DNA from 4 places in the Streptomyces sp. NPDC006365 genome. Region 1 is predicted to be linked to each of the others. Evidence: riboswitches for the same ligand, from Rfam matches in the RefSeq annotation. Region 1 holds a riboswitch; each other region holds the start of a gene.
What was found. A riboswitch is a leader RNA that binds a small molecule or an ion and turns the genes downstream of it on or off. The one in region 1 is predicted to bind cyclic di-AMP.
Positions count from the first base shown of each region.

Region 2: linked by a shared signal. The riboswitch ahead of ACFYO0_RS29110 (transglycosylase SLT domain-containing protein) and the one ahead of ACFYO0_RS34355 (peptidoglycan DD-metalloendopeptidase family protein) in region 1 are both predicted to bind cyclic di-AMP.
Region 3: linked by a shared signal. The riboswitch ahead of ACFYO0_RS15940 (M23 family metallopeptidase) and the one ahead of ACFYO0_RS34355 (peptidoglycan DD-metalloendopeptidase family protein) in region 1 are both predicted to bind cyclic di-AMP.
Region 4: linked by a shared signal. The riboswitch ahead of ACFYO0_RS39825 (M23 family metallopeptidase) and the one ahead of ACFYO0_RS34355 (peptidoglycan DD-metalloendopeptidase family protein) in region 1 are both predicted to bind cyclic di-AMP.

Region 1 covers NZ_JBIAHS010000017.1:3,596-10,719, forward strand. Annotated here, with positions in the region: gene ACFYO0_RS34330 (aspartate aminotransferase family protein) at 1-287, shown strand, start outside; gene ACFYO0_RS34335 (helix-turn-helix domain-containing protein) at 374-1,000, shown strand; gene ACFYO0_RS34340 (DUF6126 family protein) at 997-1,122, shown strand; gene ACFYO0_RS34345 (tyrosine-protein phosphatase) at 1,162-1,959, opposite strand; gene ACFYO0_RS34350 (alpha-galactosidase) at 2,151-4,250, shown strand; cyclic di-AMP (ydaO/yuaA leader) riboswitch at 4,552-4,713, shown strand; gene ACFYO0_RS34355 (peptidoglycan DD-metalloendopeptidase family protein) at 4,718-5,626, shown strand; gene ACFYO0_RS34360 (DUF6250 domain-containing protein) at 5,842-6,573, shown strand; gene ACFYO0_RS34365 (SGNH/GDSL hydrolase family protein) at 6,696-7,124, shown strand, end outside.
Region 2 covers NZ_JBIAHS010000012.1:114,697-121,820, forward strand. Annotated here, with positions in the region: gene ACFYO0_RS29100 (hypothetical protein) at 1-725, shown strand, start outside; gene ACFYO0_RS29105 (hypothetical protein) at 718-1,095, shown strand; cyclic di-AMP (ydaO/yuaA leader) riboswitch at 1,759-1,908, shown strand; gene ACFYO0_RS29110 (transglycosylase SLT domain-containing protein) at 1,913-2,647, shown strand; gene ACFYO0_RS29115 (hypothetical protein) at 2,760-3,650, opposite strand; gene ACFYO0_RS29120 (hypothetical protein) at 3,782-4,507, opposite strand; gene ACFYO0_RS29125 (hypothetical protein) at 4,640-5,248, opposite strand; gene ACFYO0_RS29130 (hypothetical protein) at 5,971-6,705, shown strand; gene ACFYO0_RS29135 (hypothetical protein) at 6,729-7,124, shown strand, end outside.
Region 3 covers NZ_JBIAHS010000004.1:576,504-583,627, reverse strand. Annotated here, with positions in the region: gene ACFYO0_RS15945 (PrsW family intramembrane metalloprotease) at 1-1,304, shown strand, start outside; gene ACFYO0_RS15940 (M23 family metallopeptidase) at 1,372-2,388, opposite strand; cyclic di-AMP (ydaO/yuaA leader) riboswitch at 2,400-2,556, opposite strand; gene ACFYO0_RS15935 (PP2C family protein-serine/threonine phosphatase) at 2,844-3,926, opposite strand; tRNA gene ACFYO0_RS15930 (tRNA-Met) at 4,109-4,182, opposite strand; gene ACFYO0_RS15925 (hypothetical protein) at 4,314-4,550, opposite strand; gene ACFYO0_RS15920 (hypothetical protein) at 4,582-5,022, shown strand; gene ACFYO0_RS15915 (alpha/beta fold hydrolase) at 5,788-6,666, opposite strand; gene ACFYO0_RS15910 (BTAD domain-containing putative transcriptional regulator) at 6,779-7,124, shown strand, end outside.
Region 4 covers NZ_JBIAHS010000023.1:22,879-30,002, forward strand. Annotated here, with positions in the region: gene ACFYO0_RS39810 (GNAT family N-acetyltransferase) at 1-2,336, opposite strand, end outside; gene ACFYO0_RS39815 (HPr family phosphocarrier protein) at 2,507-2,788, shown strand; gene ACFYO0_RS39820 (GntR family transcriptional regulator) at 3,009-3,704, opposite strand; gene ACFYO0_RS39825 (M23 family metallopeptidase) at 3,924-4,712, opposite strand; cyclic di-AMP (ydaO/yuaA leader) riboswitch at 4,725-4,883, opposite strand; gene ACFYO0_RS39830 (M16 family metallopeptidase) at 5,099-6,490, opposite strand; gene ACFYO0_RS39835 (M16 family metallopeptidase) at 6,487-7,124, opposite strand, start outside.

The sequences.
Region 1 (7,124 bases):
AGTCGCTGAAGCTGCGCAGCCGTTGGACCATGCTGCAGGCGGCACGCAAGGGGCTGTTCGCGCAGATGGTGGTCGTACCGCTGCTCCAGCGGCATCGGATCCTCACGCAGGTGTCGGGCGATCACCTGGAGGTGATAAAGCTGATTCCGCCACTGATCATCGGCGAGCGCGACGTGGACCGTTTCGTGGACGCCTTCACCGACGTCATGGACGACGCACACAACGGCGGCGGGCTGATGTGGGACTTCGGCAAGACACTCGTGAAGCAGGCGGTGGCCAACAGGTAGGGGTTTCGCGCCTCCGGTGCATTCGGAATCTTTGCCTTTTAGGCAAGAAATTTGCCGATGAGGCAAAGCTCCGGCTGAATGGAGGCATGAGCCCCACCGAGCCGGGGGCGGCCGAAGAGCCGTCCACCGAGCTGTCCGCCGTCGCGCCGCAACTGCGTGAGCTGCGGCGTCGCGCCTCACTCACCTTGGAGGCCGCGGCCCGCGCCGTCGGACTGTCGCCCGCCCATCTCTCGCGTCTGGAGACCGGGCGGCGCCAGCCCTCGCTGCCGATGCTGCTCGCGCTCGCCCGTACCTACGGTACGACGGTCTCGGAGTTGCTCGGCGAGACGGTCCCCGAACGGGACGCGGTCGTCCGCGCCGCCGACATGGAGCCCACGCAGGCGGGCGGCTGGACGTACTGGCAGGCCGGCGCGGCAGGGCGCGGCATGCAGTCACTGCGCGTACGCGTCCCGTACGGAGCGCAGGGCGACATCGTGCGCGTCCACCCCGGCGAGGAGTGGCTGTACGTCCTCAAGGGACGGCTGCGTCTGCGGCTGGGAGACAGCGCGCATGCGCTCGCGCCCGGAGACAGCGCGCACTTCGACTCGCTGACCCCGCACCGGATCGCCGCCGCGGACCGGGACGGTGCCGAACTGCTCTTCGTACACACCCTGCTGCAGAGCCCCACGGCCGCGCTGTGCCTCGGCCCGACGACCCCCGGAGCGACTTCATGAGGGACATGGAAGAGAAGTTCCCGCGTGCTCTGTGGGTGCGGCTCATCATCTACGTGGCCGTCGGGCACCTCTTCGCGGCCTTCATCTACCTGCTGTTCACGCTCGGTGCGCAGAACCCGTAGGCAACGGGCCGGCAGACGCGTGATCAGCTTGTCGGGCGGTCAGCCGAGGAAGCGTTCCCGGAGCCGCTCCCGCGTCTTCGAGGTCACGCGAAGGCCTTCTTCCAGGTAGGTGTCGACGCCGCCCCAGGTCTCATCGATCGTGTCGAACGCCGCCGCGAGGTACTCGGCGCGTGCGTCGAAGAGCGGGCTGAGCAGTTCCATCACCTCGGGGGAGTACGCCGAGGACGCGGAGCCGCTGCGGCGCACCTTGTAGCGGCGGTGGGGGGCGTTCGACTTCAGGTAGTCCGCCACGATGGCCTCGCGCTCGACGCCGAGGGCGAGGAGCGTGATGGCTACGGAAAGGCCCGCGCGGTCCTTGCCCGCCGCGCAGTGCATCAGCACGGGCACGCTGTCCTCGGCCATCGCGTGCAGCACCCGCGAGTGCTCGGGAGTGCGCTCCTTGATGATCGAGCGGTAGGACCTGATCATCCGGTTTGCCGCCTTGCCGTCCGCGAGGATCATGCGCAGCTGGTCCAGGTCGCCGTCGCGAACCATTGTCCAGAACTCGGCGCCGTGTGCCGGATCCGTCAGCGGCAGGTTCACATTCCGCACGCCCGCCAGCTCGATGTCCGGCCCTTCCAGCTTCTTGTCCGCCTCGTTGCGGAAGTCGAAGATCGTGTGCAGGCTCAGCGAGGCGAGGAACGCGGCGTCCTCCTCGGTCGCGTGCGCGAGGTGGCCGCTGCGGAACAGCAGTCCGGGCGCCACGCGTCGGCCGTCCTCGGTCGGCAGGCCGCCCACATCACGGAAGTTGCGCACTCCGGTCAGCTCGGGCTCGGTCGACGGGACCTGCTGCGTCACGGGGGCTCCTCCCAGTCGGCGGCCGACGCTGTTGTCGGCGGGGCGCCACTCGACGATACGACATGCATTCGTGGGCCAATCAGTTGTCCACAGGCGCTGCCGGTGCGTCGTCCACAGGCGGTGCGGGCGAGGCGCGGGCGCCTGCGATGATGTTGTGCTTGAGCGAGCTTGTTCGGATCTGTGAGGACTTGATGGTGGAGATCGGCAAAGACGGTCGTACGTGGCTGCTTTCGGGGCCCACGAGCAGTTATGCCCTGCGGCTCACGGACCAGGACGAGCTGCTGCATCTGCACTGGGGTCCGCGCATCGCGCTCGCGGACGCCGAGGCACTGGCCGCCCGTCCCGGACCGGAGTACCGGGGCTTCGAGTCCCCGCTCGACGGTCACGAGGAGTACCCGGTCGAGGGCGGCCCCCGTTTCGTACGGCCGGCGCTGTCCGTGCGTACGGACGAGCGGCGCGGCACGGAGTGGCGCTTCGAAACGTACGAAGTAGATGAATCCGATGAATCGGACGGGGCCGAACTGCGGCTGCGGTTCTCCGACTCCGGACTCGGCATCACGCTGCACTACCGGATGCGCCCTGCCTCCGACGTCGTCGAGCGCTGGGTGACCCTCGCCAACGAAGGGCCCACCCTGGAGGTCCTGCGCGCCGACTCCGCGACCTGGACGCTGCCGGAGCGCGAGGGCTGGCGGCTGTCGCAGCTGCACGGGCGCTGGGCGGCCGAGTCCCAGCTCGTACGAACGGACCTCACCTACGGTGAGAAGGTCATCGGCAGCCGGCGCGGGCACACCGGGCACCAGCATCTGCCGTGGGTCGCGCTGGACGTCGAGGGTGCGGCGACCGAGGAGCACGGTGAGGTGTACGGGTGCGCGCTCGCCTGGTCCGGTTCATGGCGGATCGCCGTGGCCCAACTCCCGGACGCGCGCGTGCAGATCACCGGCGGCGCCGGGTACGACGACTCCGGCCTGGTGCGGCTGGAGCCGCGGGAGAGCTTTGTCACGCCGGTTTTCGCGGGCCTGTGGAGCGATGGCGGCTTCGGCGGGGCGAGCCGGGCCTGGCACGCGTACCAGCGGACGTATGTGATCCCGGACGCGGACCAGGACCGGCCCGTGCTCTACAACTCCTGGGAGGCCACGGAGTTCGACATCTCCGAGGAGCAGCAGCGCGCGCTCGCCCGGCGGGCCGCGGCGATGGGCGTGGAACTCTTCGTGGTCGACGACGGCTGGTTCGGGAAGCGGACCAGCGACCGGGCCGGGCTCGGGGACTGGACGCCCAACCCCGACCGCTTCCCGGCCGGGCTCAAGCCGCTGGCGGACGACGTGCACGCCCTCGGCATGCAGTTCGGGATCTGGGTCGAGCCGGAAATGGTCAATGCGGACAGCGAGTTGTATCGGGAGCATCCCGACTGGATTCAGTATCAATCAGGACGAAATCAGACAGAGTTCCGTAATCAGCTCGTACTGAACCTAGCGCGCGAAGACGTCCAGGAGTATCTGTGGGAGCAGCTTCACGGGCTGCTCTCCAGTGCCCCGATCGACTATGTGAAGTGGGACTTCAACCGCTGTTTCACGGACGCCGGCTGGCCCGGCGAGGCGTATCCGCAGCGGCTTTGGGTCGACCATGTGCACGCTCTGTACGGTCTGTTGGACCGGCTGCGGACCGCGCACCCCGGTGTCGCCTTCGAGTCCTGCTCCGGCGGTGGCGGCCGGATCGACCTCGGTGTCATGGCGCGTACGGACCAGGTGTGGACCTCGGACAACACCGATCCGCTCGACCGGCTCGCCATCCAGCACGGCTTCAGCCAGATCCACCCGGCGCGGGCCATGGCCGCCTGGGTCACCGACAGCCCGAACAATCAGCTCAACGGACGCGTGAGTTCGCTGCGCTTCCGCTTTGTGAGCTCCATGGCCGGAGTGCTCGGGGTCGGTGGCGACCTGACCGAGTGGAGTGACGAGGAACTCGCCGAGGCGCGGGACTGGGTGGCGCTCTACAAGGAGATCCGGCCCCTCGTGCAGCGTGGCGACCTCTACCGGCTACGGGCGCCGCAGGGCGGGCTGAGCGCCGTGCAGTACGTCCATGAGGACCAGGCCGTCGTGCTTGCCTGGCTCCAGGCTCAGCATTACGGGGAGCCCGTGGCGCCCGTACGACTGCGGGGACTCGACCCGGCGGCGACGTACGAATGCCTCGAAACGGGCGAATTGCACAGAGGTGCGGTGTTGTTGCATCACGGACTGCGGACCGGCTTGCGCGGCGACCTTGATGCGGCAGTTTTCCGACTGCGTCGCATCTGAGAGTTGTGTCCGCATTGGAGTGCCTTCATTCCAACTCGCTCTGCAATAGGGACTCCTGAATCAGTGGTGCGTGAGCAGCGTCATATTCGTGACGTTCCGCTGTCGCCATGCTCACGTAATTCAGGCGTGTTTACAGGGGATTTCGGGAAGGCGGGAGATCGGTGATTCACGGAGGGTGACGGCGATTTCGGTCAAGGATCAAGAGAATGGGGCACATAGGGAACCCAAAGCTTGTCCCTGTGCGTCTTAGTCGCTTACGTTCGCCACCAATCCGGGCGGACGCCTAATCCTGCCGCCGCCCGTAATCCGCACACCGATCCGTACACGGCAGGAGCGGGGGACCCACAGGTACAACGCCTGTTCCGGTCTCCGGAACAGGCTTGGGGTAAAGCCGCGCGAAAGTGTGGCCGGGCATCTCCAGCTCGCACCCGACAGCTCACCTCGTAGGCGCCGGAGAGGAATTCGCCATGCCCGCGAAGGGTAAGCACCGCCGCCCGAAGTCCGCGCGTTTCACCCGCTCGATCGCCGTTGCCTCGACCGGTGGCGCCGCTCTCGCACTGCCTTTGCTGGGAGCGGCCGGCGCACAGGCCGCTACTCCGCAGAGTGCGCCCGCGTCTGTTTCCAATAAGGCCGAATCCGTTTCCCAGAAGGCTGTTGAGTCCGTTCCGGTCGCCGCGGAGAAGAAGGCCGCGACCAGGACGTACGAAGTGAAGGCGGGCGATTCTCTCTCGAAGATCGCCGGCGAACAGAATGTCAGCGGTGGCTGGAAAAAGCTCTACCGGGACAACCGCCAGGTGGTCGGAAGTGACCCGGGGCTCATTCACCCGGGCCAGAAGCTGACGATCGGCAAGAAGGCCGCCGCGCCTTCGGGTGCCAACGAGGCCAAGGCTCCCAAGGCGGCCAAGGCCCCCCAGGCGTCCGCGAAGAAGGCTACGCCCGCCAAGGCGGCCGAGGCGCCCAGCAGTTCGAGCGGCTTCACCATGCCGGTCGAGGGCGCGACCGTCAGCACCCCGTACAGAATGTCGGGCGGCATGTGGTCCAGCGGTTACCACACCGGTGTCGACTTCGCCGCCGCGACCGGCACTTCACTCAAGGCCGTGGGTGCGGGCACGGTCGTCTCCGCCGGCTGGGGCGGCGCATACGGCAACCAGGTCGTCATCAAGCTCAGCGACGGCCACTATGCCCAGTACGCTCACCTTTCATCCCTTTCTGTCTCGCAGGGGCAGTCTGTGACCGCGGGTCAGCAGGTCGGCCTCTCCGGTGCGACCGGCAACGTCACCGGTCCGCATCTGCACTTCGAGATCCGCACCACGCCGGACTACGGCTCGGACGTGGACCCGCTGGCGTTCCTGCGCTCGAACGGCGTCTCCGTCTGACGTCACCAGCGCAGTGCCGCGAGCGGAGCGCGTCTCCCTCTCGCGTCGAAGGCCGGACCCCTGATCCCCCGGGTCCGGCCTTCGGCTTGTTCCGGGGTCGACAGGGATGGGGGCTGACGGTCAAGATCTCCGGGTAAGCGCTTTCTGCCTGTCTGTCGGATCAGCACAGGCCTCGGATCAGCACGACCGTCGTACGCCAGCCAAGGAGACGCTTCATGACGACCCGTAGAGCCTTCGGAGCCCTGGCCGCCGGTGCCGCCCTCGCGGGTCTCGGCCCTGCGCGCACTGCGAGCGCGCACGCCGCGGGTGCGTCGGCGCGCCTCCGCCGAGGACGGCTCATCGCTCGTGACGGCTTCCGGCACGGACTTGGGCAGTGGGTAACGGAGTTGCAGGACGGTGGCAGTGTCACCGCCTCCCGTGGGGTCATGGAGATCGATGTGCCGGGCGGCGCCACGGTCTGGTTCAAGCGGAAGTTCGTGGGACCGTACGTCATCGAGTACACGGCCACACCGGTCTCCGCGGGCGGTGTCAACGACCGGGTGTCGGACCTCAACAACTTCTGGAACGCCGTCGACGTCCGTTCCCCGGACGACCTCTTCGCCACCGAACGCGGCGGCGCCCTCGACGAGTACGACTACCTCAAGACGTACTACTCGGGCTACGGCGCGAACTACAACACGACCACGCGGCTGCGCCGTTACGTGGGCCAGGCCGGCGTCCGGCCGCTGATCCACGACTACACCGAGCCCCTGCTCGTGGCGAATCGCCCCCACCGCGTCCGGATCGTCTCGCACGGCTCGACCGTCCAGTGGTGGAACAACGGGCGGCTCGTCTTCGACTACGCCGACCCGGAGCCGTACACGAGCGGGCACTTCGCGTTCCGGACCGTGTGGAGCCATTTCCGGATCGCGGACTTCCGGGTGTGGAAGCTGCGTATTCCGAGTTGACCGGGACTTTACGCGTGGCTTATCTCACCGTCCGTCAACCCTTTCCTACGGTCGCGTAGCTCACATCGAAAGGTGAATCATGGGTCGATGTGGCAGACGATTCGAATGAACTCAGCAGATCAGTGATCGGGTCGTACGTGGCGGTGGGGGACAGCTTCACCGAGGGCGTCGGCGACCCCGGCCCCGACGGGGCGTTCGTCGGCTGGGCCGACCGGTTCGCGGTGCTGCTCGCCGACCGGCGGCCTGAGGGCGACTTCGGCTACACCAACCTCGCCGTCCGGGGGAAACTGCTCGACCAGATCGTCGAGGACCAGCTTTCGCGCGCGAAGGAGCTGGCGCCGGATCTGGTTTCCTTTTCCGCGGGCGGTAACGACATCCTTCGGCCGGGCACCGATCCCGACGAGGTCGCTTCTCGCTTCGAGCGTGCCGTTGCCGAACTCACGTCGGCTGTCGGCACGGTGCTTGTGACGACCGGCTTCGACACCCGTGGTGTGCCTGTGCTCAAGCACTTGCGCGGCAAGATCGCTACGTACAACGGGCATGTGCGGGCG
Region 2 (7,124 bases), on a different contig from region 1:
CCGGTTTTCCAGGAGTCGAAGAGTTTCCGGGTATCCCGGATTGCTGGCGTTGGTCGCCCGCACCCGGACTGGACTTCGCTGCGGCTCTCAGTGCGGACGGGCAGTACCTCTTCCAGGTCAACGCCCGTGATTCGTACGACGAAGCGCTGGTTGGCGCCATCCTGGCGGCTGCGCGGGAGGACGGTTCTCGTGCGCTCGCGGGTAATGTCTTGCTGAACACCATTACTGGATTCAGGTTTCCTGAGCGTGAATTCGATGTCGTCGGAGTCGCGCGGCCTGGTGTGCATCGTTATCACGAGGTCCAGCTGCCAGAACTCCAGCAGGTTACATGGGCGGTATTTCCTGGGTACGCGTGTGAATTCGCCGCCCCGGACCGGTACTCGCTCGACGACGCGCGCGAGAGTTTCATCAGGGTTCTCACTCCGGCCAACCTCGACAGGGGTCCCGTGCCCTTCCTCAAGATGCGGTACGACAACACCGTGACCAAGGGAGGAACGGATGGCCCGGACGGAGTCCTGGCAAAGCCGGAGACTCTGTACCGCGAAATCAAGCTACTCGACGGTGCGCCGGGAAGTTACGTCGAGTTCGAGAATTTCCGGGGCCAGGTGTTTCGAGTCGACTGGGACGGTGCCTGGGTTCTGTCCGGAGACCCCGAAAGGGCGGAACCGCACCGCGTTGAGCTTGAGGAACTGCTGGTGTTCGCAGAGAAGCGCCTCCGTGGCTGAGGCGCGGCTACGCGTCACCGACGAGACCGGTGAGACCTGGGACGACCCCTCCGAGCGGCAGATCCAGAGGCTCTACGCTGCGCTCAACCTGCGATGCCGGTTCCTCGTCTTGGAGCGACTCGACGTACCAGAGGTCGGCCAGCACTACCTGCAGGTCGCCCTCAACGACGACCTCACCGTCGTGGTCGAGTACCGGGAAGGTGGCTCTCACACGCACTACCGTGCCGAGGTGTCGCTGCCCTCGGACCGGGGTGGTGAGGAACTCGTGGTCCCGGTCCTGCTCGACTGGGCTGCCCGACGCGAGGGCTGGCGCCACGAGCTGCCGTGGGTGCGCTGGGATCCGAAGAATGAGCGGCCCCGGGAAAGCTGAAACCGTGTCTGTTCCTCACCCGCGCATCAGGCTGGGCGCGTCCGCCCCTGCCCTCTCGAAGTGCAGCTGATCGTGGAGGAATCATGGGCATTCGCGCCATCGGGCTGGACGAACTATTCGAGTTCGCGTCGGCTCGGTTGCGAGACTGAGCCGATGTCCCCGTTGTGACACATTACGGGCGATCTGTAACGTTTGTAGATCTGCCTGCCTGAGGGCAGCCGCTGTACGCCACGTGCGTGTACGCAACCTCATCCGCCGAGCACGTCGACGTAGCCGAGGCTGTGCTCCATGGCCCGCGCCTCAGCGGCCCCCCGAACACCGGTGCTCCGGCCTCCCCTTCAAGCTCAAAGCCGGACCGTTCCCCACGGGCGCAATGCCCGACTTGCCTCCATTGCCGCTTTGTTCAGGCTTGATGGTGCTTGATCGCGTGAAATGGGTCACGTTCGGGTGGATTGGGTGTTGAAGTCCCGTCTCGGCAACTTCTGCTTTGCAGAACGTAAGTTGAAGGTTGCGTTCCGGAGTAATCGGGCGATTTCCCCCTCGTTTTGGCTAGTTCATAAGGGGCGCACCGGGATTTCGGGGCTTGTTTCGGGTGTGTGCTCTCGCATACGTTCTCGTCGATCCGGGCGGAACGCCGAATCCTGCCGCCGCCCCGGAACCCCATTCATCCACGCGCTACGGCAGGAGCGGGGGACCCAGGTAAGTCGCCGATCCGGGCACCGGAACGGCTTGGGGTGAAGTCGTACTCACCGTGCGGCCGGGCATCTCCCGCCCGAACCCGACAGCTCACCTCGCAGGCGCCGGAGAGGAATTCGCCATGCCCGCACGAGGTAAGCACCGCCGTCCGAAAGCCCGCCGCATCGCCCGCGTCGTCGTCCCCGTAGGAACGGGCGGGGCCGCGCTCGCGCTCCCGTTCGTCGGGGTGACCGGCGCCCACGCCGCCCAGCCGGCGGCGCAGGTGGCACAGGTTGCGCAAGCCGCGGTTCCGCAGGTCGAGCTCGTCACGCACAAGGTGGTCAAGGGCGACACCCTGATCAGGATCGCGAAGAAGCACCCCAAGAGCGGCGGTTGGCAGAAGCTCTACAAGGCCAACCGTGCGGTCATCGGTGACAACCCCTCGCTGATCAGGCCGGGCCTCACCCTGACGGTCGGTACGAAGAAGGCGACCGCGTCCCCGGCTGCAGCCAAGTCCGCGGCGCCTGCTGCCACCCCCGCCGCCGCGAAGACGTACACGAACGACCTGGACGGTTGGATCAAGGAGGCGCTGGACGTCATGGCCCAGCATGGGATTCCGGGCTCGTACGACGGCATCCACCGCAACGTCATGCGTGAGTCGTCGGGGAATCCGCAGGCCATCAACAACTGGGACTCCAACGCCGCGGCCGGGACCCCGTCCAAGGGCCTCCTGCAGACCATCGATCCGACCTTCAGGGCCTACCACGTGCCCGGTACGTCGATGGACCCCTTCGACCCGGTCGCGAACATCGCGGCGGCCTGCAACTACGCCGCCGACCGATACGGCTCGATCGACAACGTCAACGGCCCTTACTGATCGGGCGTCTGGACCTGCGGGGCGGCCTCGTCACCGGATCGGCTGAGCGCGCCCCAAGGGTCGGCCGATCGGCGCCCGGGGGAAGCCCGGCCCTCTGACGGTGCCGGGACATTCACCGTCGCTCGTCGCCCTTCGCGTCCCGGAACAGATCTTCGACCTTGGCGGCCGTCACGGAGCGCTTCAGCCAGGCTCGGAGGGTCTCCAGGTCGGTGCATTCCATGATGCGCGCGCGTACGCCGTCCGGAACCTCGACGCCACGCTCGCCCAGGACCAGCAGGATGTCCTCGGCGTGACCTTCGACGCGGCCTTCCGCGCGCAGGCGCTGGGAGGTCTCCGAGCGGAAGAAGGAGAGGTCGACGGACATCAATTGCCTCCAGATCTTTGCGGCCGGGGCGGTCCCGAGGCCGAGTTCGGTGAATTCGGCGAAGATCCTCGCGGTCTCTTCGTCGACGGTCTTCAGCGCGGCGGCCAGGGCTTTCAGTATGGCAGCGACGTTGTCGTCCTTGCCATGAGTGATGGCAGACAGTGTCGCCAGGGGAATGTCGCGGGCCGCGGTGGACGGGTCGGTGATGGCGGGGACGTTGTGCGGGCCCAGGACGAGGGGACGCAGTGTGAGAGTGCGCCACTGCCTGGGCCCGATCGTGATGGGTTCGGAGGCCCAGGTGGCGGTGGCCTTGTCCTGGCAGGTGACGAGCAGGACCGGCGGGATGCGGTACTTCGCATAGAGGTGGGCGATGTAGTAAGCCCAGCTTGCGTGCTTCTTCGGGTCTTTCTTGCCCTGGGCTTCGACGACCAGCAGATGGCTCTCGCCGGAGGCGGTGTCGAGCCTGAGGAGCGTGTCCACGCGCCGTTCCAGTGGCTTGATCTCCGTGAGATCGGTGGGCATGAGAGACACCGCTACGGGGTCCGGAAACGGGAGATCCAGGGTCCGGAAGGTCCGCGCGAAGGCGCCGGGGTCCTCCTGGAAGAGGCGGTGCATCGCCTCGTGGGATGAGCTGACCATGTGGCGGCGGACGGTAGTGACGGCACGTCAAGCCGGAATGGAATATGCCGCTGGCTCACTCGTAAGGATGATCAGTGGCACCGTCCGGCCCCGGCTAGCCAGCTACCCGAGGCCGGTGCCGCACGCACCCATCAACCAAGCTTCGCGTTCTGCGCCTTGGCCACGACGGGGGAGACCTTTGTGTCGCTGGGCCTGGAGTCCGCGATGGCCCAGCCGTTCACCGCGTAGTAGACGGCGATCACGTCGTCGCGGCGTACGGCTGCAGAGTGGACCGTGTGGGTGACGCCCCTGAACGCCAACGTGGACTTGAAGGCCAGCGACTCGTCGCCAGCCGGGTCCGCCTTCTCGGCGGTGACCGAGTCGTACGTGCTCGTGTTGCCGTTCGCCTTGGCGGTGAAGCCGGTGCCGCAGGAGTCCACCGCCTCGGCGAGGCCGGCCATGGTCGACTCCGCCTTGCCGGCCTCATAGGCGTTGAGCGTGACGTACGTGTGGCTGTTGATGTCCTTCGAAGTCACTCGCTTGAGGTCGGCCTGCGGCTCTCCGACGGGGAGTTGGTTCATCGCGTACGCCAGTGGGGCGCATACCTTCTTGTCGAGGGTGACCTCGTCCTGGGACTTGGCGAAGAGGAACTCCTCGTCGCTCTTCTCGACCTTGTAGCCGCGGACGTCCGCCGGGACGATCACGAGCTTCGCCAGGCGCTCGGCCGGGCTCACTTCCTTCGCCCGGGAAGCCGTGGCTTCGGGTTTGGGCTTGTCGGCCGCCGCGTCCGTCTGCGCGTCACCGCCTCCGCACGCGGTCAGGCCGGTGAGTACGGCGACGGAGAGGGCACAAGCGACCGGGGCAGCGGATCTCTTCATACGTCGTCCTTTCGATGGAAGTCGATGAAAGTCGATGGATGTCGGTGGGAGATCGGCATGGCGAAGAGCACGGCACGGCAGTGAAGTCCCGTGGCTGTCACGAAGTCATCGACTGCCGTGCCGCCAACCGCCCTACTGGCCAGGGAACTTCCAGATGAACGGCTCCCCGTCCTCCTCCGACCAGTGGACCTCCATCTCCTTCGCGTTCGCCGGGATGAGGTACGACTCGCAGAACGTGTGGCTCTCGCCCGTCTTCCAGCTCTCGACGTCGTACGGGTCCTCGCAGCCCGGCGCGTCGTCGGAGGCGCCGATGAGCAGGGCGCCCCGCTTGCCGTCCGCCCAGATGGTGGTGCCCTCGCCCGCGTCGGAGTCGGACGTCAGGGCCGGGCCCCCCTTGTGCGTGAACTTCACGTGCGCGACCGCGAGCACCAGGCCCTTGGCCTCCGCCTTGTCCTGCACCAGCTCCTGGGCCTCGGCCTCGGTGCCGACGTCGACCTTCTGCGCGGTGATGTCGTAGGTGACGTTGCCGGCCTCTTCCTCGACCTTGCCCTCGGCGCTCTTGCCCGTGGCCATCTCGCCACCGGAGGCCGCCTCGGCCGGAGTTGCCGCCCCCTTGGCCTTGGCCTTGCCGGCGGGCTTCTTCGCGTCGGCCTTGTCCTCCCCGCCACCGCACGCGGTCAGCGCGAGCGCGAGAACGGCGACGGGCGCGGCGACGCGCAGGGCGGATTTCTGGTGCAGCAAGACAAACTCCTTGTGAGTGTTGCGAGTGGGGGGGATGTGGGGATGCCCACCCGCGCGAGCGCCACAGCGGCCCGGCACCAAAGCGGTACAGCGGCACAGCCACACAGCGTTACGCGGTCGAGGTGCCGATTCCGATGCCGGTGCTCTACGGGGCTGTCGGCCACCGGAGTTGCACCAGGAAAGGCCCAACTGCTCGTCGGGCAGACGACGTTCCCCGTGCGCGGATCCGCTCGAAGCGGAAACGCGATCACCAGATCCTGGGGTACCGCCCCTCACGCTGTCAACAAACGTGAACACTCACCGTCACAGACGGCTGGAGAACGCAGTTACGGTGCACCCTCCCACCCGGAAGGTCACCCGCACGCCTTCGGACTCGTGAGTGAATCGTGCAGGAACGGTGGCTTCCGCATGGCGATCACATGTCCGCCGGACGTCACACCCTTCGCGCTCGCACAGCGACACCCGCTCGCGAAGGCCCGTACTCAACGGGGAACCAACCGGCCCGCGTTGCGCGTGGATAACGTCGAGTCCTGTGAGGTTCGCGATCGTTGGCGCGCCTTGAGGGGCTTATGCGCCCCTGATACGGTGCGATGACTTGACACTCATTCCAGCATTTCAGCCGCTGGTTATTCGGCCAGGTCGGGCGGTCGGGCGGTACGTCCGGTGCGGAATGGAGTGTCCCAAATGACAGATACCTTCTTGGGTGTACGGGGAGCGGTTGCGTGAAGATCCAAGAGCGTACGGGGGCGGGTAACAACCGTTCCGGGGCGCCGGCCCAGCCGACGATGGGGGAGCGCCTTCCCGCGCCGCCTCGCGAGCGCAAACCGGCACTCGCCGCTCTCGCCGTGCTGCTCATCCTGGTCGGAGCGCTCGGAGCGACCATGCTCGTGCTGCGCGCCGGGGATCGTGTCGAGGTCGTGCAGGTGAAGGACGGCGCCGACATCCAGGCCGGAGAGTCCGTCAACGACAGCAACATCACCTCCGTAATGGTCGCGGAAGACTCCAGCATCCGTTACGTACGGTGGGAGCAGCGCCAGGCCCTGAAGAGCCTCAAGGCCAAGTCGACCATCTATGGGGGCACTGTCGTCATCGGCGACATGTTCGCGAAGAAGGCCTCCCTCCCCGTCGGCAAGGCCTCCGTGGGCCTCGCCCTCAAGGAGGGCCAGTACCCGGCCAACGTGAAGGTCGGCGACATCGTCGCCGCCTACCGCGTGGGCGGCACCAACGCGGGCTCCAACCCCGACAGCGACAACTCCTCGTCCGGTGGTACCGCCACGGGCACCGACACCCTCCTCGTCGACAACGCGCGCGTGAACACCCGGAGCAGCGGCGACGACGCCACCATCAGCACCGGCAACCTCGCCATCACGGTGCTCGTCGACCAGGACGACGTGCCCGCCCTCACCCAGGCCGCCGCCGCGGGCCAGGTCGCCGTCGCCCTCGTACCCGGCGACTAAGGGCGAGAGAGACAAGAAGAGACATGGCGCTCATCGCTCTCGCCGCCGACAAGGGGTCACCCGGCGTCACCACGGCCGCCGTCGCTCTCGCCGCGGTCTGGCCCCGCCGGGTTCTGCTGGCGGAGACCGATCCGGCCGGCGGTGACCTCGTGTACCGCAGTGCCGCCGCGCACGGTGGTCCCCTGAACCCCAACACCGGCATGCTGTCCATTGCCGCCACCGCGCGCCGGGGACTCGTACCGGATCAACTGTGGGACCACGTACAGCCGTTGAGCGGTGGACTCGAGGTGCTGGTCGGGCTCGGGAACGCCGAGCAGGCCGCCGGGCTCGCCGGACTGTGGCCGACCCTCGGCCGGGCGTTCGCCCACCTCGCCGACTCGCCGAACGCGCCCGCCGACGTCGTCGCCGACTGCGGCCGG
Region 3 (7,124 bases), on a different contig from region 1:
CGGCATACCCACCACCACCCGGCATCCCCGCCGGAGGCACCCGGCGGCATACACACTGGTGGCGCCGCAAGTGGGTGCGCTACGGCGCGCTGATCACCCTGCTCGCCCTCTCCGGTCTCGTCATCCTGGCCCTGGTCCGCGAACAGACCGGCACAGAGGGCTTCTTGGTGGGCCTTGGCCTTGCCGTGCTGCCCGTCCCGCTGCTGATCGCCGCGTTCCGCTGGCTGGACCGGGTCGAGCCGGGGCCCTGGCGGAACCTGACGTTCGCGTTCGCCTGGGGCGCCTGCGCGGCGGCGCTGATAGCGATCGTCGCGAACAGTTTCGCGACGCGTTGGATAGCCACGGCCACCGCGGATCCGTCGAGCGCCGACACGATCGGCGCGACGGTCATAGCGCCCGTCGTGGAGGAGAGCGCGAAGGCCGCCGCGGTCTTACTTGTCTTCCTGTTCCGCAGACGGGACTTCACCGGGATCGTCGACGGCGTGGTGATAGCCGGGGTCACCGCGACCGGCTTCGCGTTCACCGAGAACATCCTCTACCTCGGCACCGCCTTCGGCACCGACCAGCTCAGCGGCGAGGACGGTATCGCCTCCGTCACCGCCGCCACCTTCTTCGTACGCGTGATCATGTCGCCCTTCGCGCACCCGCTGTTCACCGTGCTCACCGGCATCGGCTTCGGCATCGCGGCGCTCTCGGCGGAACGCCAGCACATACGACGTGTACTGCTGCCCTTCGCGGGCCTGCTGCTGGCGATGGGCATGCACGCCCTCTGGAACGGCTCGTCGACCTTCGGCACGTACGGCTTCTTCGCGGTGTACGCGGCGTTCATGGTGCCCGCGTTCGGCCTGCTGACCTGGCTGGTCATCTGGACACGGCAGCGCGAGCTCGGGACGGTGCGCGCCGAGCTGCCCGCGTATGCCATGGCGGGATGGCTGACCGTTCCCGAGCCGTTCGTGCTCGGCTCGATGAAGGCGCGGCGACTGGCTCGCGAGTACGCCACGTATCACGGCGGGCGCCCGGCGGGGCGGGCCGTCGCGGAGTACGAGGCTTATGCGACGTCCCTGGCGTTCCTGCGCCACCGGGGGCGCCGCGGCCGTGCGGGCGCCGATTTCGTCGTACGGGAACGGGAGTTGCTCCACGAGCTGTGGGCCCGCCGCGAGCTGGCCCGTCCCGCGCTGGCGTACGCGGCCCGGTCCACGGCTCCGCTTCCGGTGCCGCCGCCGTGGCCTGCGTACGGGAACGCGTACGGGCAGGCGTCGCCCTTCCCGGCGTATGGCCCGTCGTACAACCCCTACCGAAACTAGGCGAAAAGCAGGACGCCATCCGCTTCTCGTCCGAAAGCGGATGGCGTCGAAGAGCCGACCTACGGGTTTACGGGTTGAGCCCCTTGCTCCGCAGCCAAGCCATCGGGTCAATTCCGTCGCCGCCCGACGTCTTGACCTCCATGTGGAGGTGCGCCCCGGTGACGTTGCCGGTCGCGCCTACCCGGCCGATGACCTCGCCCGTGCTGACCTTCTGGCCGACGCTGACGCTGATCGAGGACTGGTGGGCGTACCAGATCTCCGTGCCGTCGTCGAGCTTGAGCTTGGTGAGGTAGCCGTACGAGCCGTTCCAGCCGGCCTCGGTGATGGTGCCGCTGTGGACCGCCTTGAGCGGCGTACCCGACGGGGCGGCGAAGTCCAGGCCGGTGTGGCTCCCGGAGGACCACAGGGCGCCGGACTGACCGAAGGTCGAGGTGATGGTGTACGAGGATGTCGGCAGCGCGAAGCTCCTGGCGAGCTCGGCGAGGCGCTCCGCCTCGGCCTTCTGTCGGGCCTCCTCCTCCGCCTTCTCCTTGGCGGCCTCGGCCTTGGCCTGAGCAGCTTCCCGCTCCTTGGCGGCCTGCTCGGCGGCCTTCTTGGCGGCGGCGGTCGCCGCGGCCTGCCTGGCCTCGCGGTCCACCTGGTCCTGCTGCCGCTCGGCCTGCAGGATGATGCGGGCGCGCAGGGCCTCGCCCGCGTCGGAGTTGCCCTGCTCAGCGTCCGCCGTGCTCAAACCGGCCTGGGTGAGCGGTGTCGCGGAGCCGACCTCTTCCTCGGGTTCGTCCGAGATCAGGGGAAGGTCGGGAAGGGTGATGGAGACCGGCGGCTTGCCGGTCTGCGCGCTGGCCATGCCGCCCGCGCTGACGGCCGCTATGACCCCGACGCCCAGAACCGTGGAGCTGCGCGCAAGGCCTCCGCCGCGCTGCTTGCCGACGCGGTGCCTGCCGCGAACGGGCTTGAGGGAATCCTCGGTGGGGTTCCACTCCTCCCAGGTCTCCTCGTCCTGGCGTTTGCCGTAACCGAATGAGTCGGGCTGCTGCTCACTCGGCGCGAACGAAGTCTGCGGGGCAGGGCGGTTGGACGCCACGTAGGCGCACTCCTTTCCTTCCTTGTCGCCTACCGGGTTAGCTGACGGGTTCGGAGCAGGAAGGTCTCCTACGCGCGTCGCTCACGGTGTCTCCACCGGTAACAACGCCCGATTCACCCCAAGTTGGTGGTTCCCCGGTTCCCTTGCAGGATTCGGCGCGTGCGCACGGAGCCGACTCTTGTGACGGCTGGGACGACCGCGCTGCGTTATCGAACGTTAATAGAGGCAGGCACCGGATTCCAAGCTGTTCCGGAGATTCGTTGGCAGTCTTGGCCTGGACTTTCGGGTCACGAGCGGGATGAATCGGGCGAGTTGACCCTGACTCACGGGTAATTCACTGCTGTGACTTCTGTTGACAATGTTTCAGTTGCTAACCGGAGTGAGTTGATTCGATCACTACCGGTGATATTGAGGCCCCGCAGGCATCAAGACCCGGGGCGGTTCAAGAACCCGCCTCACGGCCTCCTGACCGCCAGCAGCGCCATGTCGTCCGTCGCACCGCCGACCCCCGTGTGCCGGCGGACCTCCTCCACGAGCGTGGCGAGCAGCGCCCGCGGTCCGTGGAAGGCCCGGCCCGAGAGGCACTGAGAGGGGTTGAAGAAGACGCCGTGCCGGTCCCGGGCCTCGGTCACCCCGTCCGTGAAGAAGAGCAGGGTGGCCCCGCCGGGGAACGGGACCTCCTGCGCCCGGTCGGGCCACGGGCCCAGCTCGCCCATCCCGAGCGGCAGTGCGGGGTCCTCGGACCGCAGCGTGTCCAGCGAGCCGTCCCCGTACAGCAGGAGCGGCCAGGGGTGACCGCGATGGACCAGGCGTACGACGGCGTCGGCGTGCGGGAGCTCGGCGAGTACGGCGGTGGTGAAGCCCTCGACTGCCTCGAGGCCGCCTCGCCGGGCGGCCTCGCGCACCAGCGCCCGCTCCAGCCGCTGCGCCACCGCCTCAAGGGTCGCCTCCTGCTCGGCGGCCTCCCGGAAGGCCCCGATGAGCACGGCAACGGTCGCCACCGCGCCCATGCCCTTCCCCCGTACGTCACCGACGACGAGCCGTACGCCGTGCGGGGTGTCCTGCACGGCGTACAGGTCGCCCCCGATGAACGCGTCCGCCTGCGCCGCCTCGTACCGCGCCGCGATGTCGAGCCCGCCGATCCGTTCGGCCGGTTCGGGCAGTACGGCGCGCTGGGCCGCCTCCGCGATCTCGCGCGCGGAGGCGAGACGTTGGTCACTGCGGCGTACGAGGCGGTTGATGGCGAGGGCGAGCACGGCGACCGCCGTCGCGGTGGCGATCTCGGTGGCCGAGCCCACGTCGAAGGGCCCTCTGATGTGCAGCAGGGACAGGGCGGCGACGGCCACGACGCCGGTACGCAGCGTGTTGCCGAACGTGGAGAGGGGCGCGGCGACGAGCGGGGCGACCGTGAAGAAGGGCACCGCGGTGAAGGGGGGCGGGGTGAGGAAGTCGTAGCAGACGCCCGCGATGATCAACAGCACAGGGAGCGCACGGACGAGAGTCCGGAGGTCAGTGACCCTCCGCCCACCAGTCTCCATTTCTCCGGGCCCCACCACTGCTCTCCCGCCCTTCACCGCGCTCCGTCACAGGTTTCCCGGCGGGTGGTCGGGGGGCGACCTGTGCGGGCCGAGTGGGTGAGCGGGCCATCGGGACAGGACCCGTCGGGAACCCGGAAAGCACTCAGGGCCGGAACCCATAGGTTCCGGCCCTGAGTGTTCAGTAGCGGGGACAGGATTTGAACCTGCGACCTCTGGGTTATGAGCCCAGCGAGCTACCGAGCTGCTCCACCCCGCGTCGGTAAAACCAGTGTACGCCATCCGCGGGACGCTCAGCACACGCGTTTTCACCGCCTGCTGTAGGTTCCGGGTCCGCGTTAGCAGTGTCGGTCGATCTCTAGCAGTCGGCTAGCAATCTTCCGGGTCGCGTTAGCAGCACCTGACGGGGCCGGCCTGCTGGCGGACCCGACGACCCAGCTGCTGGGCGAGTTGCCGGACGAAGAGGAGTCCACGGCTGTCGCCCTGGGGCTGCTCGAGCAGGCCGAGGCGGACGAGATCACCCAGCGCTTCCAGCATGTCCAGGAAGTCCTCTGCGGCTACCGGCTGGGCTCGCAGGAGCTGGCTCAGGAGGGCGAGCCGCAGCCGGAGTACGCCCCGGGCGGCCACGAACCTCGCTGCCCACCGGATCGACGAACCCGTGCTCTGGGAGCCGCCCACCGAATGGTGCGACTGGACCGACTGGCCTGGGGCTACCCCCGAACAGATTTCCGGCAGTGACCTCGACACCTTGATCGCCGACCGGCCCCCGGCCGAGGAGACGGCCGCCGCCCTCGGACTGACCACAGAGCACGTCCGGCTCTACTGCGACGCCACCGGCACCACCCAACCGCCGCCCCCTCCCGCATCCCCCGGCCTTGGCCGGCGTCGGCCTCGACGCCGGCTGCTCGGCCCGGGCTTCCTCCGCACCACTCACTCCAGCGGAACTCTCAACCAGAGCCTGATCGCCCGCAGCGCCGGCTGCAGCCTCTCAACCGTCCAAAACGCCCTGGAAGAAGCCGGGATCCCCGCCACACCACGCCCCGAACCGCTCAGCCTTCGCATCACCCGCGAGGAACTCGAACAGGCCTACCTGCACTGACGCCTCAGCATCCCCGATATCGCCGAGCAGTTCGGTCTCGACAGGCACCGCCTCAACCTGCTGGCCAAGAAGTGGGGCATCGAGATCCGCCCGAACAGCGCCACCAGCAACCCGTTCGCGCTCCTGCCGGACGCACCGGCCCTGTCCCCGTCGATGGCGGCCGTCAGCAACGTCCGCAACTGTGTCGAACGCCTCAGACGCCTGGTCCGACTGCCCGGCCAACGGAACCTCTGCGCGGCCGCAGGAGCCTCGGAACGCTACCGGCGACGCTCACGCATCAGCTGCATGCCCTGGAAAAGGCCGCAGGCGTTCAGTTGATCGAACGGACCAGCCCCCTCGCAGCCACTCCCGCGGGCGCCGCTCTCATCCACGAAGCAGAGCGCCTGCTCAGCCTCTTGGACGCAGCGACCGCAACTACGACTGAAGCCAGTGGACCCGCAGTTCCTTCGTGACGACTTCGCCCAGTGGCAGGCGAAATGGCGGCCGGGCTGGCCCGAGAACGTGCCCGGGTGCGAGTAGTTGAGGTACAGAAAATCACGGCCAGCGGCCCCGGCCAGGGCCTGCGCCCCTTCCGCGACCCCGCGGCCAGGGCGACGAGGAAGAGGACTGACCGCCGGCACACCCAGACGTTAGGCCGTTCGTTGTACCCCGTGTAGGCCGGGCGGCACCGCCTGGGTACCCAGCGCAAGAAAAGAATGCCGATCGCCGAAAACCTGGCGCTCGCCGACCGGCCGTGGCCCAGCCGACGAGTCGAGAGCAGGACGCTCAGCGGGCCAGCAGGCCCCGGATCGTGGCCGCGATCTCGTCGGGTGCCTCTTCGGCCATGAAGTGCCCGGCGCGGGTCAGCCGGTGGTCCAGGTCAGGCGCCCACGCCTTCCACACCCCGGCAGCGTCGTAGCCGAGCTGCGCGCCCCAGTCCTGCTGGACGACCGTCACGGGCATGGCCAGCTGCGACCCGGCGTCCAGGTCCGCCTGGTCGTGCATGACGTCGATGCCCGCCGAGGCCCGGTAGTCCGCGACGATCGACGTCACCGCCGCGGCGCTCACGCGCAGGTATTCGGCACGCACATCCTCGGGCATGGCGGTCGGGTCGTTGGCCCAGGCGTCGAGGAACGAGCCGAAGAACGCGTCCGCGCTGCCTGCGATCATCGCCTCCGGCAGGCCCGGCGGCTGCGCCATCAGGAAAAGGTGGTAGCCGACCGCCGCCGAGGCGCCATGCAGGACGTTCCACATGTCGAGCGTCGGCACGATGTCGAGGATGCCCAGGTGCGTGATGGTCTCAGGGTGGTCCAACCCCGCCCGGAAGGCGACCAGAGCGCCTCGGTCGTGGCCGACGAGGGCAAAGCGCTCGTGGCCGAGCGCCGCCGCCATGGTCACGACGTCGGCGGCCATGGTGCGCTTGGCGTACACATCGGGGTCGGTGGCCGCCGGCTTGTCGCTGGCGCCGTAGCCCCGCAGGTCAGGACAGATCACCGTGTGCTCGTCGGCGAGCCGCTCGACGACGTGTCGCCACATCAGGTGGGTCTGGGGAAAGCCGTGCAACAGCAAGACCGGGCTGCCGCTGCCGCCGACAGCTGCAGCCAGCTCCACACCGTCCGCACCGGGCAGGCGGATGTGATCGAAGCCGGGAATGGTGAGCGTCATGAGGGACCACCCTTTCGGGTCGGGGACTTGACCGGATCAGCTTGGGCGACGGCGATCAGCAGCCGATCAGTACGGTTGGGCGCAGCCGGCCCCTGGCACGGAGGATGGGGGCATGCGAATCGACGTGCTCGGTGTGGTGCGTGCCCTCCGCGACAACGGCAGCCCGGTTGACCTGGGAGGACCCCGCCACCGTGAGGTACTCGCCCGGCTCGTCGCCGCCGAGGGACGGATGGTCACCACCGACACCCTTGTCAATGACCTGTGGACCGATCCGCCTGCCCGCGCCGTTGGCGCTTTGCGTACGTTCGTCGCCGCGCTGCGCCGCGCCCTCGAACCCGACCGACCGCCCCGCAATCCGCCGCGCGTCATCGTCACCGAAGGTCCCGGCTACGCACTGCGCCTGTCGCGCGAGGACGTGGACGTCCATCGGTTCCAGGACACCCTGGCCCGAGCCCGCC
Region 4 (7,124 bases), on a different contig from region 1:
CGCCGCAGTTGCTCCTCGTCCGCCAGATCCAGTCGTACGCCGCCCAGATCGGCGCGGTGCCGCAGGTGCGGGGCGGTGGCCTTCAGCGCCACGGGGTAGCCGGAGCGCTCGGCCGCCGCGACGGCTTCGTCGGGCGTCGGGGCGGGCAGGGCACGGCGTACGTCGATGCCATACCGGCCGAGCAGCGTGCAGGTGTCGTCGAGGCCGAGCATGAGCCCGGCCGGGTCGCCCTTCGCCAGCAGAGCGTCGATCTGCTCGGCGGCCCCCTTCTCGTCGATGTCCTCGAACTCGGGCACCCGGCCGGGCTCGGCGGCGTCCCGGCGCCACTGCCCGTACCTGACGGCTTCGGCGAGGGCGCGGACGGCACGTTCGGCCGCGGGGTAGGCGGGGATGAGACGGGATTCGTCCGCGGGGGCCTGTGCCGCTGGGCGTTCGACGGGCGGCGGCACCTGGGGCTCGACGGCATGGGGCGCGGTGCTGGCGGCGGCGGAGAGCGCTTCGGCAAGCCCGCCGAGCTCCACATGGACCACGAGCACCGGCTTCGCCGGGGACGCCGCCGCGGCCGAGCGGAGCGCCTCGGCGAGGGGTGCGTCGGCCGCGGACGTCTCACCGACCGCTGGTATGGCCGTGACCACGACGGCGTCACAGGCGTCATCGGCCAGCGCATGTGAGAGCGCCGCATGGAAATCATCCGCGGATGCCGCCGTGGTCAGATCCAGCGGCGGCAACGGCCGAAGTCCTTCGGCGAGACAGGCGTCGTAGGTGAGCAGCCCCAGCGACTCGGAGTTTCCGAGGATCGCCACACGGGGCCCGGCGGGCAGGGGCTGGCGTGCCAGCAACAGGCCGGCGTCGACGAGCTCGGTGATCGTGTCCACCCGGATGACCCCGGCCTGCCGCAGCAGCGCGGAGACGGTCGCGTGCGGCAGCCGTGTGGCCCGTACGGCATGTCCCGGAGGTGCGGCCCCGCCGTGCCGCGCGCCCTGGACGACGACGAGCGGCTTGGCCGCGGCGGTCCGCCGCGCGAGGCGCGTGAACTTCCGTGGGTTGCCGATGGATTCGAGGTACATGAGCGCGACATCGGTGTCGGGGTCGTCGTACCAGTACTGCAGTACGTCGTTGCCGGACACGTCCGCGCGGTTGCCCGAGGAGATGAACGTCGACACTCCCGTCACGCCCGTGACGCCCCCGCCGCGCCGCTGCAGCCGGGACAGCAGCGCGATCCCGATGGCACCGGACTGCGCGAACAGACCGATGCGTCCGGCCCGCGGCATCTCGGGCGCGAGCGAGGCGTTGAGCCGTACATCCGGTGCGGTGTTGATGACCCCGAAGGCGTTGGGTCCGATGATGCGCATGCCGTACGCGCGCGCGTGACGCACGAGTTCACGCTGGCGCTCCCGCCCTTCGGGGCCGCTGTCGGCGTACCCCGCGGAGATCACGACGAGCCCCTGCACGCCGTGCTCACCGCAGTCGGCGACGGCCTGGGGGACGTGCTCGGCCGGGACGGCGACCACGGCGAGATCGACGGGGCCGGGGATGTCGCGGACCGAGCGGTACGCCGCGACCCCGCCGAGCTCCTTCTCCTGCAGGGCCCTGTTCACCGCGTACAGACGTCCGCTGAACCCGGCCCCGCGGAGGTTGTCGAGGACGCTGCGCCCCACTCCCCCGGGTGCGCGGCCCGCCCCGATGACGGCGACCGAACCAGGCGTGAGGAGCCGGGCCACGGACCGCGCCTCGGCCCGCTGCTCCCGGGCCCACTGCACCGCGCGTGAACGGTCGGTGGGCTCCAGGTCGAACTCCAGGCGCACGACGCCGTCTTCGAAGCTGCGCTGCTGCTGGTAGCCGGCGTCCGTGAACACCTTGATCATCTTGCTGTTGGCGGGCAGCACCTCGGCGGCGAACCGGCGGATGCCGCGCTCTCGGGCCACCGCGGCGATGTGCTCCAGCAGCGCGGAGGCCACGCCGCGGCCCTGGTGGGCGTCCTGCACGAGGAAGGCGACCTCGGCCTCGTCGGCAGGAGCAGACGCGGACAGACCCTCGGCGTTGATGCGGTCGTAGCGTACGGTGGCGATGAACTCGCCGCCGACCGTGGCCGCGAGTCCCACCCGGTCCACAAAGTCGTGGTGCGTGAAGCGGTGGACATCCTTTGCGGACAGGCGCGGGTACGGCGCGAAGAAGCGGTAGTACTTCGACTCGTCGGACACCTGCTCGTAGAAGCTGACCAGGCGGTCGGCGTCGTCGGCCGTGATCGGCCGGATGCGCGCGGTGCCGCCGTCGCGCAGCACGACGTCGGCCTCCCAGTGGGCGGGATACTCGTGCCGGTCCGACGAGGTCTGCATGGGCCCCAGAGTACGGCTCGTGTCCGACAATGGCGCGAGCCCGTGCGGGTGCCCGACTCGGGCCCCCGCACGGGCTCCTGGCCTCCGACGGGCTCGACACCCTCTCGGGGACGCTTCACGGTATGGGATAGTGGTCTAGACAACCTGAGACACCTGAAGGGCAGCATCACATGGCTGAGCGCCGCGTCAACGTCGGCTGGGCCGAGGGCCTCCACGCCCGCCCCGCCTCCATCTTCGTCCGCGCGGCCACGGCCGCCGGCGTCCCCGTGACGATCGCCAAGGCGGACGGCAACCCCGTCAACGCCGCTTCCATGCTCGCGGTGCTCGGCCTGGGCGCCAAGGGCGGCGAGGAGATCGTCCTGGCCTCCGACGCCGAGGGCGCGGACGCCGCGCTCGACCGCCTGGCCAAGCTGGTCGCGGAGGGACTTGAGGAGCTGCCGGAAACCGTGTGAGACCCCTTTGCGCCTGAACCGGCGCGCTCTCGCGGACCTGGTTGCGCGCCGTCGGGGTTCCTCAATTGATGGTCGCTGCGGTCGTCGCATCAAAAACGCCGTCCCGCACATGCACCAAAAGGGCTCGCCCAAAATACCGGGCGGGCCCTTTACAATTCCAGATTACAGGCAGCAAAAATAATGCCCCGCGAATTACTCCCCTTTGTATACGGCGCCACTGTTAATGCCGCACGCTCGCCGTGTTTACGGGGTGTTGCGAAGTCCTCACACGCTCCACGCGATCACCGCGCTCGGGAAAGCGCAGCCGGTGCGCGGCCGTCGCCCGCTCGGTGTGCAGGGCCGTGATGGCCCGGGCCCGCTCGCTGTCGCCGCGCGCGACGGCGTCCACGATGCCGCCGTGCTCCGACCAGGACTCGGCGGGATGGGCCGGCGCCTCGACCGAGTACATCCAGGCGATCTTGTGCCGCAGCTGGGTGAGCATCGAGGTCAGCGCGGGGCTGCCGGAGGCCTGCGCGAGCGTCTCGTGGAACCAGCCGCCCAGCGAGCGCAGATCCTCGCCCTGGCCCCTCCTGGCCCGCTCCTGCCCCAGCCTGACGAGGCCTCGCAGCACCTTGAGGTGCGCCTCCGTCCGCCGCTGCGCGGCGCGCGCGGCGCCCAGCGGCTCCAGGAGCATGCGCATCTCCAGGAGGTCGGCGGCCTCCTGCTCGGTGGGTTCCGCGACGCACGCGCCCGCGTGGCGGCGCGTGACGACGAAGCCCTCCGCCTCCAGCGTGCGCAGCGCCTCCCGCACGGGGACCCGCGAGACGCCGTAGCGACGCGCGAGCAGTTCCTCGGTGAGCCGGCTGCCGCGTTCGTAGACACCCGCGACGATGTCGTCACGGATCGCCGTGCATACCGAGTGCGCGGGAATACGCATGACCGGACCTCCGCCTTAATCCCCGCGAAACGCGGTTGATTGACGCTCGTTCGGTGACTCTATTGCAGAGAGCCGGAAATTCCGATGGCGGGCCGGAATCCATGGAGTTTTTTTGGACACATAGTCGCGCAGAACAGGCAGTCGTCCCGTCGGCATGCACGAAAGCCCCGGCTCGGTGAGCCGGGGCCTTAGGGAGGGTGCGGTGGAGCTCCCGAGCCGTCAGACGTTCACGCCGTGCGACCGGAGGTAGGCGAGGGGGTCCATGTCCGAGCCGTACTCCTGGGACGTACGCGCCTCGAAGTGGAGGTGTGCTCCGGTGACGTTGCCGGTCGCCCCGGAGAGGCCTATCTGCTGGCCCGGGGTGACGCTCTGGCCGACGGAGACGGAGAGGGACGACATGTGGGCGTACTGCGTGTACGTGCCGTCGTTCATCTTGATGACGACCTGGTTGCCGTACGAGCCCTCGAAGCCGGCCTCTACGACGGTACCGGCACCCACGGCGCGGACGGTGGTGCCGCTGGCGGCGTGGAAGTCGATGCCGGTGTGACTGCCGGAGGACCAGACGGAGCCGCCGGCCTTGTAGCCGGTGGAGACGTACGAGTCGCTGATCGGCGAGACGAAGGAGTTGAGCAGGCGCTTGCGCTCGGCCTCGCGGGCGGCGCGCTCCTTGGCCTCGCGCTCCGCCTTGGCCTTCGCCTCGGCCCGGGCCTTCTGCTCGGCGGCCCGCTTCCTGGCGGCCTCCTCGGCCGCCTCGCGGGCGGCGGCCTCCTCGGCGGCCTGCCGCTGGGCGTGGGCCTGGGCGTCGATCTGGTCGGCGACCGAGTCGCCCATGGTGACGGCCTGGGTCAGCCCTGTCTGCTTGACCGAGGCCGGGCCGGCGAACGCCGGGGCGGCCAGGGTGCCGATGACACCGGTGGTGGCGAGCGTCGCGACGCCCACGGTCCTCGAGGACGTGCGCTTCGTACGGCTCGGGCGACGGTGCTTCCCGGTGGCGCGGGTGAACGCCATGAAGTGGCTGGTCCTTTCCTTCCTTCTCGCCTACCGGGTTAGCTGACGGGTTCGGAGCAGGAAGGTCTCCTACGGACTCCCTCCAGGAGGGCGCCCGATTCACCCCAGGGACTGCGGTGGGTCCCCGGCTCCCCTGGCTCGCGCCGTACGGGGACTCGGCGATGACTGTCCGGTGCCGCGGATGCGGCGCACTGCCTGACGAACAGCCGGACCGACGCTAAGCGGGCCATCTCTCAAACAACAAACGGATGACGGCTTTTGTAGCGCACGCCACAGGGCAGACACACAACCTCCATACCAACTCCCAACCAATCCAATCAATTTGGACAAAGAAGGACCCTGGAGGCCCATAAGCCTCCAGGGTCCCCGGAGATGTGGGGGCGGCTCTACTCGGCCGGGACCACACTCACCTCACCGATTCCGAGGGCCTTGACGGGCTCCTCGATCTGGGCAGCGTCCCCGACGAGGACGGTCACCAGACGGTCCACCGGGAAGGCGCTCACGGCGGCCGCGGTGGCCTCCACGGTGCCCGTCGCGGCGAGTTGGCGGTACAGCGTCGCCTGGAAGTCGTCCGGCAGGTGCTGCTCGACCTGGTCGGCGAGCGTGCCGGCGACGGCGGCTGCGGTCTCGTACTTGAGCGGCGCCACGCCCACGAGGTTCTGTACGGCGATGTCGCGCTCGGTGTCCGTCAGGCCCTCGGCCGCGAGCGTACGCAGCACCTTCCAGAGGTCGTCGAGCGCCGGGCCGGTGTTCGGCGTGTCCACCGAGCCACTGATGGCGAGCATCGCGGCGCCCGTGCCGTCCGGGGCGGAGCGCAGCACCTGGCCGAACGCCCGCACACCGTAGGTGTAGCCCTTTTCCTCGCGTAGGACGCGGTCAAGACGCGAGGTGAGGGTGCCGCCGAGGCAGTACGTGCCGAGCACCTGGGCGGGCCACACACGGTCGTGCCGGTCGGCGCCGACGCGGCCGATGAGCAGCTGTGTCTGGACGGCTCCGGGACGGTCGACGATGACCACGCGGCCGGTGTCGTCGGCGGTCACCGGAGGCACGGGACGCGCCTCGGCCGGCGAGCCGGTCCAGGCGCCGAGCGTCTCGCCGAGCATCGCGTCGAGGTCGACACCGGTGAGGTCGCCGACGACGACCGCGGTGGTGGTGGCGGGGCGTACATGCTTCTCGTAGAAGGCGCGTACGGCCGCCGAGTCGATGCTCGCAACCGTCTCCTCGGTGCCCTGGCGCGGGCGCGACATGCGCGAGGTCGCCGGGAAGAGCTCCTTGGAGAGCTCCTTGGCGGCGCGGCGGGCCGGGTTGGCGGTCTCGTGCGGAATCTCGTCGAGCCGGTTGCGGACGAGGCGTTCGACCTCGCTGTCCGCGAAGGCGGGCGCCCTGAGGGCGTCGGCGAGCAGGCCGAGCGCCTTCTGGAGCCGCGACACGGGGACTTCGAGGCTCAGGCGTACGCCCGGGTGGTCGGCGTGCGCGTCCAGCGTGGCGCCGCAGCGCTCCAGCTCGGCGGCGAACTCCTCGGCGGAGTGCTTGTCGGTGCCTTCGGAGAAGGCACGCGCCATGATCGTGGCGATACCGTCCAGGCCCTTCGGCTCAGCCTCAAGCGGTGCGTTCAGGAGGACTTCCACGGCGACGACCTGCTGGCCGGGGCGGTGGCAGCGCAGCAGCGTCAGGCCGTTGCCGAGCGCACCGCGCTCGGGCGCCGGGAAGGCCCACGGTTTGGCCTCGCCGGCCTGGGGCTGGGGGTGGAAGTCCATGGTCACGGTGGCCTCGGTCACTGGGCGCTCTCCTCGTCGGTGGCGGTCTCCTCGTCGGTGGCGATCGGCTCGTACACGAGCACCGCGCGGTTGTCGGGGCGCAGGCGGGACTTGGCGGCCTCCTGGACCTCTTCGGCCGTGACGTCGAGCACGCGCTGTACGGCGGTCAGGGCAAGCTGCGGGTCGCCGAACAGGACGGCGTACCGGCACAGTTCGTCGGCGCGGCCGGCGACCGTACCGAGCCGGTCCAGCCACTCGCGCTCCAACTGGGCCTGGGCACGCTCCATTTCCTCGGCCGTGGGGCCCTCCTCGGCGAACCGGGCGAGCTCCTCGTCGACGGCCGCCTCGATGACGGGGACCTCGACATCCCCGGAGGTCTTCACATCGAGCCAGCCCAGGGAGGGCGCTCCGGCCAGGCGCAGCAGACCGAAACCGGCAGCCACAGCCGTACGGTCCCGGCGCACGAGGCGGTTGTAGAGGCGGGACGACTCACCGCCGCCGAGGACGGTCAGGGCGAGGTCGGCCGCGTCGCACGCGCGCGTGCCGTCCTCCGGGAGCCGGTAGGCGGCCATCAGCGCGCGCGCCGGGACCTCCTCCTCGACGACCTCACGCAGCTGCTCCCCGATGGTGTCCGGCAGGGAGCCGTCGCGCGGGG